One region of the Streptomyces sp. NBC_00341 genome, then DNA from elsewhere that is predicted to be linked to it. Evidence: riboswitches for the same ligand, from Rfam matches in the RefSeq annotation. Region 1 holds a riboswitch; each other region holds the start of a gene.

Evidence for each region. Region 1 has a riboswitch for S-adenosylmethionine ahead of OG892_RS37675 (glutathione S-transferase C-terminal domain-containing protein). Riboswitches for the same ligand answer to the same signal wherever they lie in the genome.
Region 2: linked by a shared signal. The riboswitch ahead of thrC (threonine synthase) and the one ahead of OG892_RS37675 (glutathione S-transferase C-terminal domain-containing protein) in region 1 are both predicted to bind S-adenosylmethionine.
Region 3: linked by a shared signal. The riboswitch ahead of OG892_RS09795 (aminotransferase class V-fold PLP-dependent enzyme) and the one ahead of OG892_RS37675 (glutathione S-transferase C-terminal domain-containing protein) in region 1 are both predicted to bind S-adenosylmethionine.
Region 4: linked by a shared signal. The riboswitch ahead of OG892_RS34445 (hypothetical protein) and the one ahead of OG892_RS37675 (glutathione S-transferase C-terminal domain-containing protein) in region 1 are both predicted to bind S-adenosylmethionine.

Annotation. Positions count from the first base shown of each region.
Region 1 is NZ_CP108002.1:8,462,523-8,465,712, reverse strand. It holds gene OG892_RS37680 (amino acid ABC transporter permease) at 1-226, opposite strand, end outside; SAM riboswitch class IV at 781-927, shown strand; gene OG892_RS37675 (glutathione S-transferase C-terminal domain-containing protein) at 1,253-2,107, shown strand; gene OG892_RS37670 (ATP-binding cassette domain-containing protein) at 2,092-3,190, opposite strand, start outside.
Region 2 is NZ_CP108002.1:5,002,053-5,005,242, reverse strand. It holds gene thrC (threonine synthase) at 1-1,288, opposite strand, end outside; SAM riboswitch class I at 1,306-1,432, opposite strand; gene OG892_RS22480 (glucosyl-3-phosphoglycerate synthase) at 1,585-2,535, shown strand; gene OG892_RS22475 (trehalose-6-phosphate synthase) at 2,593-3,190, shown strand, end outside.
Region 3 is NZ_CP108002.1:2,199,169-2,202,358, forward strand. It holds gene OG892_RS09785 (rhomboid family intramembrane serine protease) at 1-347, shown strand, start outside; gene OG892_RS09790 (Lrp/AsnC family transcriptional regulator) at 344-625, shown strand; gene OG892_RS09795 (aminotransferase class V-fold PLP-dependent enzyme) at 688-2,103, opposite strand; SAM riboswitch class IV at 2,276-2,393, opposite strand; gene trpD (anthranilate phosphoribosyltransferase) at 2,478-3,190, opposite strand, start outside.
Region 4 is NZ_CP108002.1:7,702,191-7,705,380, forward strand. It holds gene OG892_RS34440 (phosphocholine-specific phospholipase C) at 1-1,195, shown strand, start outside; SAM riboswitch class IV at 1,357-1,466, shown strand; gene OG892_RS34445 (hypothetical protein) at 1,516-1,908, shown strand; gene OG892_RS34450 (cytochrome P450) at 2,111-3,190, shown strand, end outside.

The sequences.
Region 1 (3,190 bases):
ACTGGAACCGGTCCCACTGGTAGAAGGGGTTGGCCACCAGCCCGTGGACGATCTGGGCGACCAGCACCAGGACGACGACGGTGACGATCCAGCGTCCGGGCCGAAGCAGCGGGCGGACCCGCTGCGGGACCGGCGGTTTCGGCACGACGGGTGGCCCGGGGCGGGGCGCCGCCTCGGCGGGCGGCGCTGACCCGGAGGACACAGCGACGCCGGGGGATTCACTCACGGAGGGCTCCAGCGGATGCGGACGGCCCGGACCGCGGACGGCAGCGCCTCGCCACGCCGGTCGTCGGGAACGACGCGGCAGGGCGCGGGCAGCACAGCGCGGAGCAGGGGGCCGGGCGGGGAGGGGACGCACCGCGGCAGCGGTGGACGTCAGGGAGTCAGAGGGCCGTCAGCCTTGACGAAGAGCGCGACAAGCGGCGGTACACAGCGCGCTGTTGACACGCTGGAGGTCGACGGAGCGGTCCGCGCAGAGCACGACGCGGCCTCGGGACCGCCAGGCAGCCATCCCCTCAGCTGCGTGCATCGCTCTCACCGTCACCGATCCGCCCCGCGGGGCCTCGCGTCTGCCGGACACCGTCCGGTCCTCAACTGCGGCACCCCTCGGTGTGCTGGGGCGCCGGCCGACAAGCCGGGCGTATCGCCGCTACCCGGAGCCGTTCCGCGCCGCAAGTTATGCATGGGCCGACAGGAATGTCAACGCGGGTGACCAACAGGCGAGATGGCCCCTGTGGCCTCCTTGACGGCGTCACCCGGCGCACCGAAACTGACGTGGACGGTCACGATTGTCAGCGCCCCCGTGCGGGATCCGTCCTGCTCACGGGGTCCATCGGCCCCGGCCCGCTGGCAGGCAACCCTTCCACCGCGACGGGGTGCCCCGGGTGACGACCGGGTCCCGCCGGTGCGGCGGGGCAAGCGTGGTCCCGCGTCTCGCGGGCCCCGGAGTCGGGACGGGTGGGACATGTCCAGGAACGGCTTGACGAGGCGCCTGCACATCGACCTGCTGCGTGTCTCCAGCGCTTACTAGCCCGGAACACCGGACGCGTACAGGTCCGCACGGTTCGCGACGACGCGCACAGGTCCGCGCTGTCACGATGACGCGTACAGGTCCGCACGGTCTCGATGACGCGTGCACGCCCGCGCTGTCGTGATTCGGACCGGTGCGCGAGCGCAGCCGTTCCCCATCCGGCCGCTGGTGCCCACAAGGCGGCGGCTACCTCGTTCCCACCGGGATCTCCACAGGAGTGTCATGCCCGAGACAGCTTCGCGCAGTTCCAGCACAGGCAACTCCCTCACGTGCGGCTCGATCTCATCCGGCCCGAGTCCGTGCGCCACGCATCCCCGTCCCAAGATCGCCGTACCCTCCTCCCGTATCCACAGCCGTATCGGCGTCGGTCTGGCCGGCGGCTTCTATCCCGCTCCGCACCGCTACGAGCTGTTCCTGTCGGCGGGCTGTCCGCGCTCGCTGCGTATCTCGATCACCCTCGGCCTGCTCGGTCTCCGGGACTCGGTCGCCACCACGTTCCTGGGGCACCCCGCCGGGACACCCGAGGCGTACGCCTCGCTGCGCGGCGCGTACGAGGCCACGCTGCACCACTACGACGGGCCGCTGACCGCGCCCGCGCTGTGCGACCGCTGGAGCGGACGCATCGTCAGCAACCACACGCCCGACATACTCCGCGATCTGGCAGGCCTGCTCTCCGGCCATGACGAGGCCTGTCCCTCGGCGCTGCGCCCGCCGGAGCTCGCCGACGGCATCGAGGCCCTGCGCGAGCTGCTGGACCGGGACGTCACCCCGCACGCGGGGTCCTCGGAGCGCTCTGCGGCCCTGGACCTCCTGGACCGGTCCCTCGCCCGGCGCCCCTACGCGCTGGGCGAGCAGCTGACGGCCGGGGATGTGGACCTGTGGGTGGCGCTCGTCCATCTCGGCCCGGTCGACGCCCTCGGCGACCGCGCCCGGCTCCGGGAGTACGTACGCCGCCTCTGCGGCCACCCCGCCTTCCCGAATACACCGCAGATGCCGGAGACACCAGGGGCTCCGACGGCTCCGGACGTCGCGGGCGGGGCGGCCGCCGTCGACTCGCTGCCTCAGGCTCCCACGTAGGCCGCGAGGTGCTCGCCCGTGAGGGTGGAGCGGTCCGCGACCAGGTCGTCGGGGGTGCCCTCGAAGACGAGCCTGCCGCCGTCGTGACCGGCGCCGGGGCCCAGGTCGATGATCCAGTCGGCGTGCGCCATGACCGCCTGGTGGTGTTCGATCACGATGACGGACTTCCCGGAGTCCACCAGCCGGTCGAGCAGGCCGAGCAGCTGCTCGACGTCTGCGAGGTGAAGGCCGGTGGTCGGTTCGTCGAGGACGTAGATTCCGCCCTTCTCGCCCATGTGCGTAGCCAGCTTGAGCCGTTGCCGCTCACCGCCGGACAGGGTGGTGAGCGGCTGGCCCAGGCTGAGGTAGCCGAGCCCGACGTCGGCCAGTCTGTCGAGGACGCGGTGCGCGGCCGGCGTGTGCGCCTCGCCGCTGCCGAAGAACTCCTCGGCCTCGGTCACCGACATGGCCAGCACCTCGCTGATGTCACGTCCGCCGAGGCGGTATTCGAGCACCGAGGCCAGGAACCGCTTCCCCTCGCACTCCTCGCAGACGGTGGCGACGCCCGCCATCATCGCGAGGTCCGTGTAGACGACCCCGACGCCGTTGCAGCCGGGGCAGGCGCCCTCGGAGTTGGCGCTGAACAGGGCCGGCTTCACATCGTTGGCCTTGGCGAACGCCTTGCGGATCGGGTCGAGCAGCCCGGTGTACGTCGCGGGGTTACTCCGTCGCGAGCCGCGGATCGCGCCCTGGTCGATCGACACCACCCCGTCCAGTCCCGAGACCGAGCCGTGGATCAGTGAGCTCTTGCCGGAGCCGGCGACGCCGGTGATCAAGGCGAGGACCCCGAGCGGGATGTCGACGTCGACGTCCCGCAGGTTGTTCGCGTCCGCGCCCCGAACCTCCAGCGCCCCGGTGGGCTTGCGCCGGGTGTCCTTGAGAGTGGCCCGGTCGTCGAAGTGGCGGCCCGTGACGGTGTCTCCGGCCCGCAGTCCCTCGACGGTGCCCTCGAAGCAGACGGTTCCGCCCGCCGTACCCGCGCCGGGGCCGAGGTCGACGACATGGTCCGCGATCGCGATCGTCTCCGGCTTGTGCTCCACGACG
Region 2 (3,190 bases), 3.5 Mb from region 1:
CGGTGCCGAGGCCGGCGGCGCGGAAGGCGTCCAGGCTCGGACGGATCGTCGCCGTCGCCTGCGAGGTGGCGGCCACCGCGTCCAGCGTCTTGAGGCCGTCACCGGTGTTCAGGACGACGGTGGTGAGCGTCGGGTCGAGCAGGCCGGCCTCGATCAGCTTCTTCGTCACGCCCACCGTCACACCGCCCGCCGTCTCGGCGAAGATACCCTCGGTGCGCGCCAGGAGCTTGATCGCGTCGACGACCTGTTCGTCGTTCACGTCGTCCACCGCACCACCCGTACGACGGGCGATGTCCAGGACGTAGGGGCCGTCGGCCGGGTTGCCGATGGCGAGGGACTTGGCGATCGTGTTCGGCTTCTGCGGGCGGACCACGTCGTGACCGGCCTTGAAGGCGGTGGAGACCGGCGAGCAGCCCTCGGCCTGGGCGCCGAAGATCTTGTACGGCTTGTCCTCGACCAGGCCGAGCTTGATCAGCTCCTGGAGGCCCTTGTCGATCTTCGTGAGCTGCGAGCCGGACGCGATCGGGATGACGATCTGGTCGGGCAGCCGCCAGCCGAGCTGCTCGCAGATCTCGTACGCGAGCGTCTTGGAGCCCTCACCGTAGTACGGGCGGAGGTTGACGTTGACGAAGCCCCAGCCCTCCCCGAGCGGATCTCCGATGAGCTCCGAGCAGAACCGGTTGACGTCGTCGTAGTTGCCCTCGATGCCGACCAGCTCACCGCCGTACACCGCGGCCATGACGACCTTGCCCTGCTCCAGGTCGTGCGGGATGAACACGCAGGAGCGCAGACCGGCGCGGGCGGCGGCGGCGCCCACCGCACCGGCGAGGTTGCCGGTGGAGGAGCAGGAGAGCGTGGTGAAACCGAAGGCGCGGGCGGCCTCGACGGCGATCGCGACGACGCGGTCCTTGAAGGAGTGCGTCGGGTTGCCGGAGTCGTCCTTGACGTACAGGCCGCCGGTGACGCCCAGCTCACGGGCGAGGTTGTCGGCCTTGACCAGCTTGGTGAAGCCCGGGTTGATGTTGGGCTTGTCCGCGACGTCGGAGGGGACCGGCAGCAGCGGCGCGTAGCGCCAGATGTTGTCCGGTCCGGCCTCGATGCGCTTCTTCAGCTCGTCCGGGGAGCCGGTCGGCAGGTCGTACGCCACTTCGAGCGGCCCGAAACAGGTCGCACAGGCGAAAAGCGGACCGAGCGGGAATCGTTCTCCGCACTCGCGGCAGGAAAGTGCCGCGGCGGGACCGAGGTCCACGGAAGATTCGGTAGGTGCTGCAACAGTCTCAACAGCCATGATGGCGAGGCCCTTTCTCCTCATCTTCCTTGTGACGCATTTCGCCACAAGACGGAATTGGCACCGTCCCCACCTGACCTCGCGGTCGGCGGGATGGTTGCCGGGACTTCAACGGGCCGTTCCCTCTGTCCCTCTGGATGAGCGCTATGGCACTGGACCATCGATCCAGGCGTTTATCGGCAGATGGACCCCGGCATGCCACGGCCATCTGCGTTGTTCAGACTGTAACCGAAGCACCGGACTGTTGAGATAGTCGTCCGAACCGCGAGATGGATCACATACAGGGAGTATCGACCGTGCTGGAAGAGGTCGAACGCTGGCTGACCAGGCGTTCCTGGTCGTGCGCCGACCGCCCGCTGGAGCAGCTCCTGGCCGCCAGGAGCGGCGACCCGCGCCGGGGGAGCGTGAGTGTCGTCCTGCCCGCGCTGAACGAGGCGGCGACGGTCGGGGACATCGTCCGGACGATCCGGCGCGAGCTCATGGAGAAGGTCCGGCTGGTCGACGAACTCGTGGTGATCGACTCCGGCTCCACCGACGACACCGCGGAGCTGGCCCGCCGGGCGGGCGCCCGGGTGATCCACCGGGACGCGATCCTGCCCCGGCTGCCGGCCGTCCCCGGCAAGGGCGAGGTGCTGTGGCGGTCACTGCTGGTGACCGGCGGTGACATCGTCTGCTTCATCGACGCGGACCTGAAGGACTTCTCGGCCGACTTCGTCTCCGGCATCGTCGGCCCGCTGCTGACCGACCCCTCCGTGCAGTTCGTCAAGGCGATGTACGACCGTCCGCTCGGGGACACCGCGGGCCAGGGCGGGCGGGTCACCGAACTGGTGGCACGGCCGCTGCTCAATCTGCACTGGCCGCAGCTGGCCGGCTTCGTCCAGCCGCTGGGCGGCGAGTACGCCGTACGCCGCTCACTGCTCGAACAGCTGCCGTTCCCGGTCGGCTACGGGGTGGAGCTGGGGCTGCTCGTCGACGCCCTGCACACGGTCGGACTGGACGCGCTGGCCCAGGTCGACGTCGGCGTCCGCAAACACCGCCACCAGGACGGCCGGGCGCTCGGCCGGATGGCGGCGGCCATCTACCGGACCGCGTCGCTGCGGCTCTCCCGCGGCCATCTGGTGCGCCCGGAGCTGACCCAGTTCGAGCGCGGCGAGAACGGCTTCGTACCGCGCACCTACCCGGTGGACACCCAGGAGCGGCCGCCGATGCGCGAGATCGAGGAGTACGTCTCGCGCCGCGCCGCCTGAGACAGGCCGCGGCCGCACGCACGTTTGGACCGTTCGGGATCGGGCTAGATTCCGCGCATGGTCTCCGAGCACGCCCCCCAGCCCGCCGCCCAGGTACTCGTCGCGTCCAACCGCGGTCCGGTCTCGTACGCACTGAACGAGGACGGCTCGCTCGACGCGAAACGGGGCGGGGGCGGGCTCGTCTCGGGGCTGAGCGCGGTGGACGACAAGATGTGGGTCTGCGCCGCGCTCGGTGACGGCGACCGCGAGGCGGTGCGGCGCGGCGTCGGTGAGCCGGGCGTACGGATGCTCGACATCGACGCGGACGTGCACGCCGACGCGTACAACGGCATCGCGAACTCGGTGCTCTGGTTCGTCCACCACCTGCTCTACCAGACCCCCGTGGAGCCCGTCTTCGACGCGGAGTTCCGGCGTCAGTGGGCGTCCTTCGAGACCTACAACCGGGCCTTCGCCCAGGCGCTCGCGGAGGAGGCGGGCGAGGGCGCGGCGGTCCTGGTGCAGGACTACCACCTGGTGCTGGTGCCCGGCATGCTCCGCGAGCTCCGCCCCGACCTGCGCATCGGCCACTTCTCGCACACCCCGTGGGCGCCCGTCGACTACTTCCGGATGCTGCCCGACGACATCGCGGAGCAGGTGCTGCGCGGCATCCTCGGCG
Region 3 (3,190 bases), 6.3 Mb from region 1:
CCTACGCGGCCGCGCACGCCACCTCGGACCAGACGCTCGTCGGCGCCTCGGGGGCGATCTCGGCGGTGCTGGGCGCCTTCCTCTATCTCTTCCCCCGGGCCAGGGTCACCAGCGTGTTCCCGTTCCTGCTCTTCCTCCCGCTGCGTTTCCCCGCCTGGATCGTGCTGATCTTCTGGTTCGTGCTCCAGTGGCTGGCCGCGGAGGGCGCGGGCAGCGGCCCCGGCGTGGCCTATCTCGCCCATGTGGTCGGCTTCGCGGTCGGCTTCCTCTACGCCTGGGGGCGCTACCGGGGTAACGCTAGAGTGAGATCTCCAGCCACGGCCACCGAGGGAGAAAGCCAGCCGTGATCACCGCGATCGTGCTCATCAAAACCAGCGTGGACCGGATTCCCGAGATCGCCGAGGCCGTCGCGGCACTGGACAGCGTCAGCGAGGTCTTCTCGGTCACCGGTACGTACGACCTGATCGCCATGGTCCGGGTGGCCAAGCACGACGATCTCGCCGACGTCATCCCCGGCCGGATCAGCAAGATCCCCGGCGTCGAGGCGACCGACACCCACGTGGCGTTCCGTACGTACTCGCAGCACGACCTGGAGGCGGCCTTCGCCATCGGCCTGGACGGCTGACCACGCACATACGTTCGGCCGGGTACGGAAGGCATTCCGTACCCGGCCGAACGCGTTGAGGCTCAGTGCTGGGCGGTGCCCCGGTCCGGGACGCAGCGGCCGTCCTCGGTGCGGTACTTCCACTGGGCGCCCTCGCTCACCAGCTCCTTGACCGCCCGTACGAAGCGCTCGACGTGCTCGTCCGGCGTACCGGCGCCGAAGCTGACCCGGATCGCGTTGAGCGACTTCTCGCCCGGCTCCGCCTCCGGCGCGCCGCACTCGCCGACGTCCTGCGGGTCGCTGCCGAGCAGGGTGCGCACCAGCGGGTGGGCGCAGAACAGACCGTCGCGCACCCCGATGCCGTACTCGGCGGAGAGCGCCGCGGCGAAGTGCGAGCTGTTCCAGCCCTCCACCACGAAGGAGATGACGCCGACGCGGGGGGCGTCGTCACCGAACAGCGAGAGCACCTTGACCTCGGGGACCTCCGCCAGTCCGGCCCGGACCTCGGAGACGAGCTGCTGCTCGCGGGCGACCAGGCTGTCGAACCCGGCCTCGGTGAGCGCCTTGCAGGCGGAGGCGATGGAGTAGACGCCGATGACGTTGGGCGAACCGGCCTCGTGGCGGGCGGCGGTGGTGTGCCACTCGACGTCCACCCCGCCGCCGGTGCGCCGGGCGACCTTGCGGGAGGCACCGCCGCCGGCCAGGTAGGGCTCGGCGTCGCGCAGCCAGTCGGAGCGGCCGGCCAGCACGCCGGAGCCGAAGGGCGCGTACAGCTTGTGGCCGGAGAAGGCGACCCAGTCGACGTCCAGTTCGGCGATGTCGACGGGGTGGTGCGGGGCGAGCTGGGCGGCGTCGAGCACGATGCGGGCGCCGTGGGCGTGCGCGGCGGCGGCGAGCTCCTTGACCGGCCACAGCTCACCGGTGACGTTGGAGGCACCGGTGACGCAGACCAGCGCGGGGCCAATGGGGCCTCCCCTGCTCGAACGAAGCTGAGAGCTTGGGGAAGGATCGCGGTCGGCCAGCGCACGCTCCAGGGTGGCGACGGCCTGGGCGGGGGTGCGCGGGGCGTTCAGGTAGGTCACCCGGGCGTCGCGCCAGGGCAGCAGGGACGCGTGGTGCTCGGTCTCGAAGACGAACACCTGGCAGTCGGCGGGCACCGCGGCGGCCAGCAGGTTGAGCGAGTCGGTGGTCGAACGGGTGAAGATCACCTGATCGTCCTCGCGGCAGCCGAGGAACTCCGCGACGGTCACCCGGCTGGACTCGAAGAGGTCCGTGGAGAGCTGCGAGAGGTAGCCGGCACCGCGGTGGACGCTGCCGTAGTACGGCGCGTACGCGGCGACGTCGTCCCACACCCGCTGCAGGGCCGGGGCGCTGGCGGCGTAGTCGAGCGCGGCGTACGTGACCTCACCGCCGGTCACCAGCGGAACCGTCACATCCTTGCCCAGAACGGGCAGCGGGGCACAAATGGACTGGTCGGCGGCAGCGGTGAAGACAGACATGACGAACTCCCGTAACAGGCAGGCGAATTCCGCGTGCCTGCGGATACGCGGCAGCACGGAGGAAGAAAAAAGGGTGTGCGGAGGAGGGCCGAAAAGCCCTATCGCATTCGCTTGCTCACAGAGGCTCCCTGAGGACCAGGACCCCACGGGTGGACATCTCACGACGTCGAGGGGTCCGCGCTTGCCGCAGACCTCGCTGCCTACGGCCTGGTCTTCACCCGGGGCACCCCGCCACGGACGGAGGGTTGCCGGACAGCGGGCCGGGGCCGTAGTCGCTGTCACTCATGACCTGCCCAGCATCTTGCCATACGTGCGGGAACGCGCAAGGCGCAGTCCATGATCTGGACTGCGCCCCGCTCGGCTATTTCGTGCGTTCAGGCGTTGCTGGCCTTGACCCATCTCTCCAGGGCGCGCCCGGCGGACCCGGAGTCGATGGACTCGGCGGCCCTCGCCATACCGGCGGCGAGCTGCTCCTCAAGGGTGCCCTCCCCCGGCTCCAGCGCGACCAGCGCCGCCGCCGCGTTGAGCAGGACGGCGTCCCGTACGGGCCCCGTCTCCCCGGCCAGCAGCCGGCGGGCCACATCGGCGTTGTACGAGGCGTCGGCGCCGCGCAGCGCCTCGACCGGTACCAGGTCCAGGCCGACGTCGCGCGGGTCGAAGGCCTGCTCGCGCACGACGCCGTCGCGGGCCACCCAGACCCGGGAGGTCGCGGTGGTGGTCAGCTCGTCCAGGCCGTCGTCGCCGCGGAAGACCAGCGCGGAGTTGCCGCGCTCCGCGAGGACGCCCGCGACGATGGGCGCCATCCGCAGGTCGGCGACGCCGATGGCCTGGGAGCGCACCTGGGCCGGGTTGGTGAGCGGACCCAGGATGTTGAAGGTGGTCGGCGCGCCGAGCTCCGCCCGCGCCTTCGCCGCGTACCGCAGGGCGGGGTGGAACTTCACCGCGAAGCAGAAGGTGATGCCCGCCTCCTCCGCCACCTCGACGACGCGCTGCGGGGGCAGATCCAGGTTGACGCCGAGCTTGCCCAGTACGTCGGAGGAGCCGCTGGCCGAGGAGGAGGCGCGGTTGCCGTGCTTGACGACCTTGG
Region 4 (3,190 bases), 760 kb from region 1:
GGCCGGGACGCTCCCCAAGATCTCCTGGGTCGTCTCGCCCGAGGCCTACAGCGAGCACCCCAACTGGCCCGCGAACTACGGTGCCTGGTACATCTCGCAGGTGCTGGACGCGCTGACCTCCGACCCCGAGGTCTGGGGCCGGACCGCCCTCTTCATCACCTACGACGAGAACGACGGCTTCTTCGACCACGTCGTGCCGCCGTTCGTGCCGTCCGGCGCGGCGCAGGGGCTGTCCACCGTGGACACCTCCGCCGACCACTTCCCCGGCGACATCCGGTACGCGGCCGGGCCGTACGGGCTCGGGCAGCGCGTGCCCATGACGGTCGTGTCCCCGTGGAGCACCGGGGGGTTCGCGTGTTCCGAGGTCTTCGACCACACCTCCGTCATCCGGTTCATGGAAGAACGCTTCGGTGTGCACGAGCCCAACATCTCGCCCTGGCGGCGTGCTGTCTGCGGCGATCTCACCTCGGCCTTCGACTTCCGCACGACGGACACCGCGCCCGCCTCGCTGCCCTCCACGGACGCATACGCGCCGCCGGACGGGGAGCGGCACCCCGACTACGTTCCGGTGCCGCCGGTCTCCGGCAGTGTGCCGAAGCAGGAGTCCGGCACGCGGCCCACCCGGCCACTGCGGTACGCGCCGCTCGTGGACGGGGCGGCAGACCCGGGCACCGGGAAGTACCAGCTCACCTTCAGTGGCGGGGACGCGGCCGGAGCGCAGTTCCTGGTGACGTCCGGCAATCGCGGCGACGGGCCCTGGACCTACACCACAGAGGCGGGCAAGTCGCTCTCCGACAGCTGGAACACGGCCTACTCCAGTGGCGTGACCGACCTCACGGTCCACGGTCCGAACGGGTTCCTGCGGACCTTCAGGGGTCCCGGCAAGTCGGCCGGGCCGGAGGTGACGGCGCGTCACAACCCGGCGAGCGGAGCTCTCGAACTGACTCTCACCCAGGCCGGCACGGAGACCGTCCAGCTGACGGTGCGCAACGCGGACGCCTACGGCGGCGGGGCGCAGACCTTCGCGGTGCGGGCCGGCTCGACCGTGAAGCACACCGTTGACCTGCGCGGAAGCAAGCGCTGGTATGACATCGAGGTGATCTCGGACGCGGACGCCACCTTCCTTCGCCGGTTCGCCGGACACGTCGAGACGGGTGAGGCGGGAACGAGCGACCCGGGCCTGGTCACCGGCTGACCGGCCGGCCCGGGAGCGGTGAGCGGCAGCCGGGCTGTCATCGGAGAGCGGTGGGGACGCACGGGCCGGGTCCGGCCCTGCCCGTGCGTTCCTGACCGACCGTCGGGCGGGCGGCCCCGTGTGTCGGGGCGCGCCCGCTCGGTGCGTTAGGGTTTTTGCCGGGTCATGAGTTCCAGTGCGCAGCCCCGGCTTGCTGGACGGCACCCCGCTCCGCTGCGGGTGCTCCGGGTGACGACCTGCCCCGTGCGCGAGGTACGGGGAACAGCGGACCGCGGTGCAGAGCGCTCGGGGTCCATCATCCCCGGAAGGCGGGACTCGCCATGCTGCGTCATCTCCCCGAGCACGGCTCTGTGCGGAGCGAGGACTGCGAGCGGTACGCCGCAGGCCACCAAGTGCACTGGATCCACGCCAAGAAGTGTCGGCAGGAGCCCGGTCAGGCCGTCGAGATACTGCTGACCGCGGACGACGTCCGGGACGACGGCTGGATCGGACTGCGTGCCGCGTTCGACTACGCGGGCACCCTTCCACGGGTGTGGACACACGCTCCGGACGCGCTCCGGGAGACGCTCGCCGGGCACCGGGGGCGCGTGTACTGGCTCTCCCGCTGGCATGCGCTCAAGCTCGTGACCGGTGCCGACCGGGTCGCCGGACTGGTCAACGTCGCCTTTGAGGCGGGAGAGTTGTGCGGGCGCCCGGGCCCCGGGCGCTCGTAGCCGAGTCGCTGTCCGACGTCGGTACTCGGAGTCGGTACCTGGAGTCGGTCGTCAATTGTCGTGAGATGTCGACCGGTTGCTTCATTCCGAGCGCACATTTGATCGTCATTGACCGCTGTGGTGTCACATAAAATCCTTATAGTGGGCGTGCGTTGACCGCACGATCGTGACGCGTGACGCTTCCGCCACAGAAGTCAGGACGATGACGCGCCCTTCCTCCACAGAGCCCGAGCCCGCCTCGCCCCCTCCGGAGTGCCCCGCGCACGCGTGGCAGGGGGCCGTACCCCTCAGCGGGCCCTCGTTCCAGACCGAACCGCAGTCCGTCTACCGCGCCATGCGACGGGACCACGGGCCGGTCGTTCCCGTCGAACTGCCGGGCGGGTTCCCCGCCTGGCTGGTCATCGGCTACCGGGAACTCCATCAGGTCACCAGTGACGGTGAGCTGTTCCCGCGCGATGTCGGCCTGTGGAACCAGTGGGAGAACATCCCGCAGGACTGGCCACTGCTGCCCATGGTCGGGCGGCCGCTGCCGTCCATCTACTTCAGCGCGGGGGACGAGCACCGGCGCCACGCGCGGATGGTCGGACCCGCCCTCGAAGGGGCCGACCCGTTCGAGATCCGGAGCCACTGCGAGCAGTTGGCCGACCGGCTGATCGACGCCGTGTGCAGCCGGGGCACGGCCGACCTCGTCGCCGACTTCTGCGAGCCCCTTCCGGTCCTGGTCCTCGCGCGGCTGGTCGGATTCCCCGACGAGGAGGGCGCCTCCATCGCCCGGGTGCTGAAGGACCTGGCCGACGGCGGTCCGGGCGCGCAGGAGGCCCATCGGCGTTTCGGGGAGCACATGGCGCGACTCGTCGCCGCGAAGCGTGCCGCCCCCGGCGACGACGTGACCTCCCGGATGCTCGCGTTCCCCGAGGCCTTCACCGACGAGGAGTACATGCTCGACCTGATGGCCATCACGGCCGCCGGGCACCTCACCACCGCCGACTGGATCAGCAACTCGCTGCGGCTGATGCTCACGGAGGACGAGTTCGCGCAGTCGATGGCGGGCGGCCGGCGCAGCGTGGCCGAGGCCATGAACGAGGTGCTCTGGGAGGACGGGCCGACGCAGATCCTCGCCGGACGCTGGGCCGCCCGCGACACCCGGCTCGGCGGACGGCCGGTCAGGGCGGGGGACATGCTGCTGCTCGGGCTCGGCGCCGCCAACACCGATCCGCTGATCCGGCAGAGCCTGACCGGCGGCGGCTCCTCCGCGCAGGGCGGCAACGGCGCCCATCTCGCC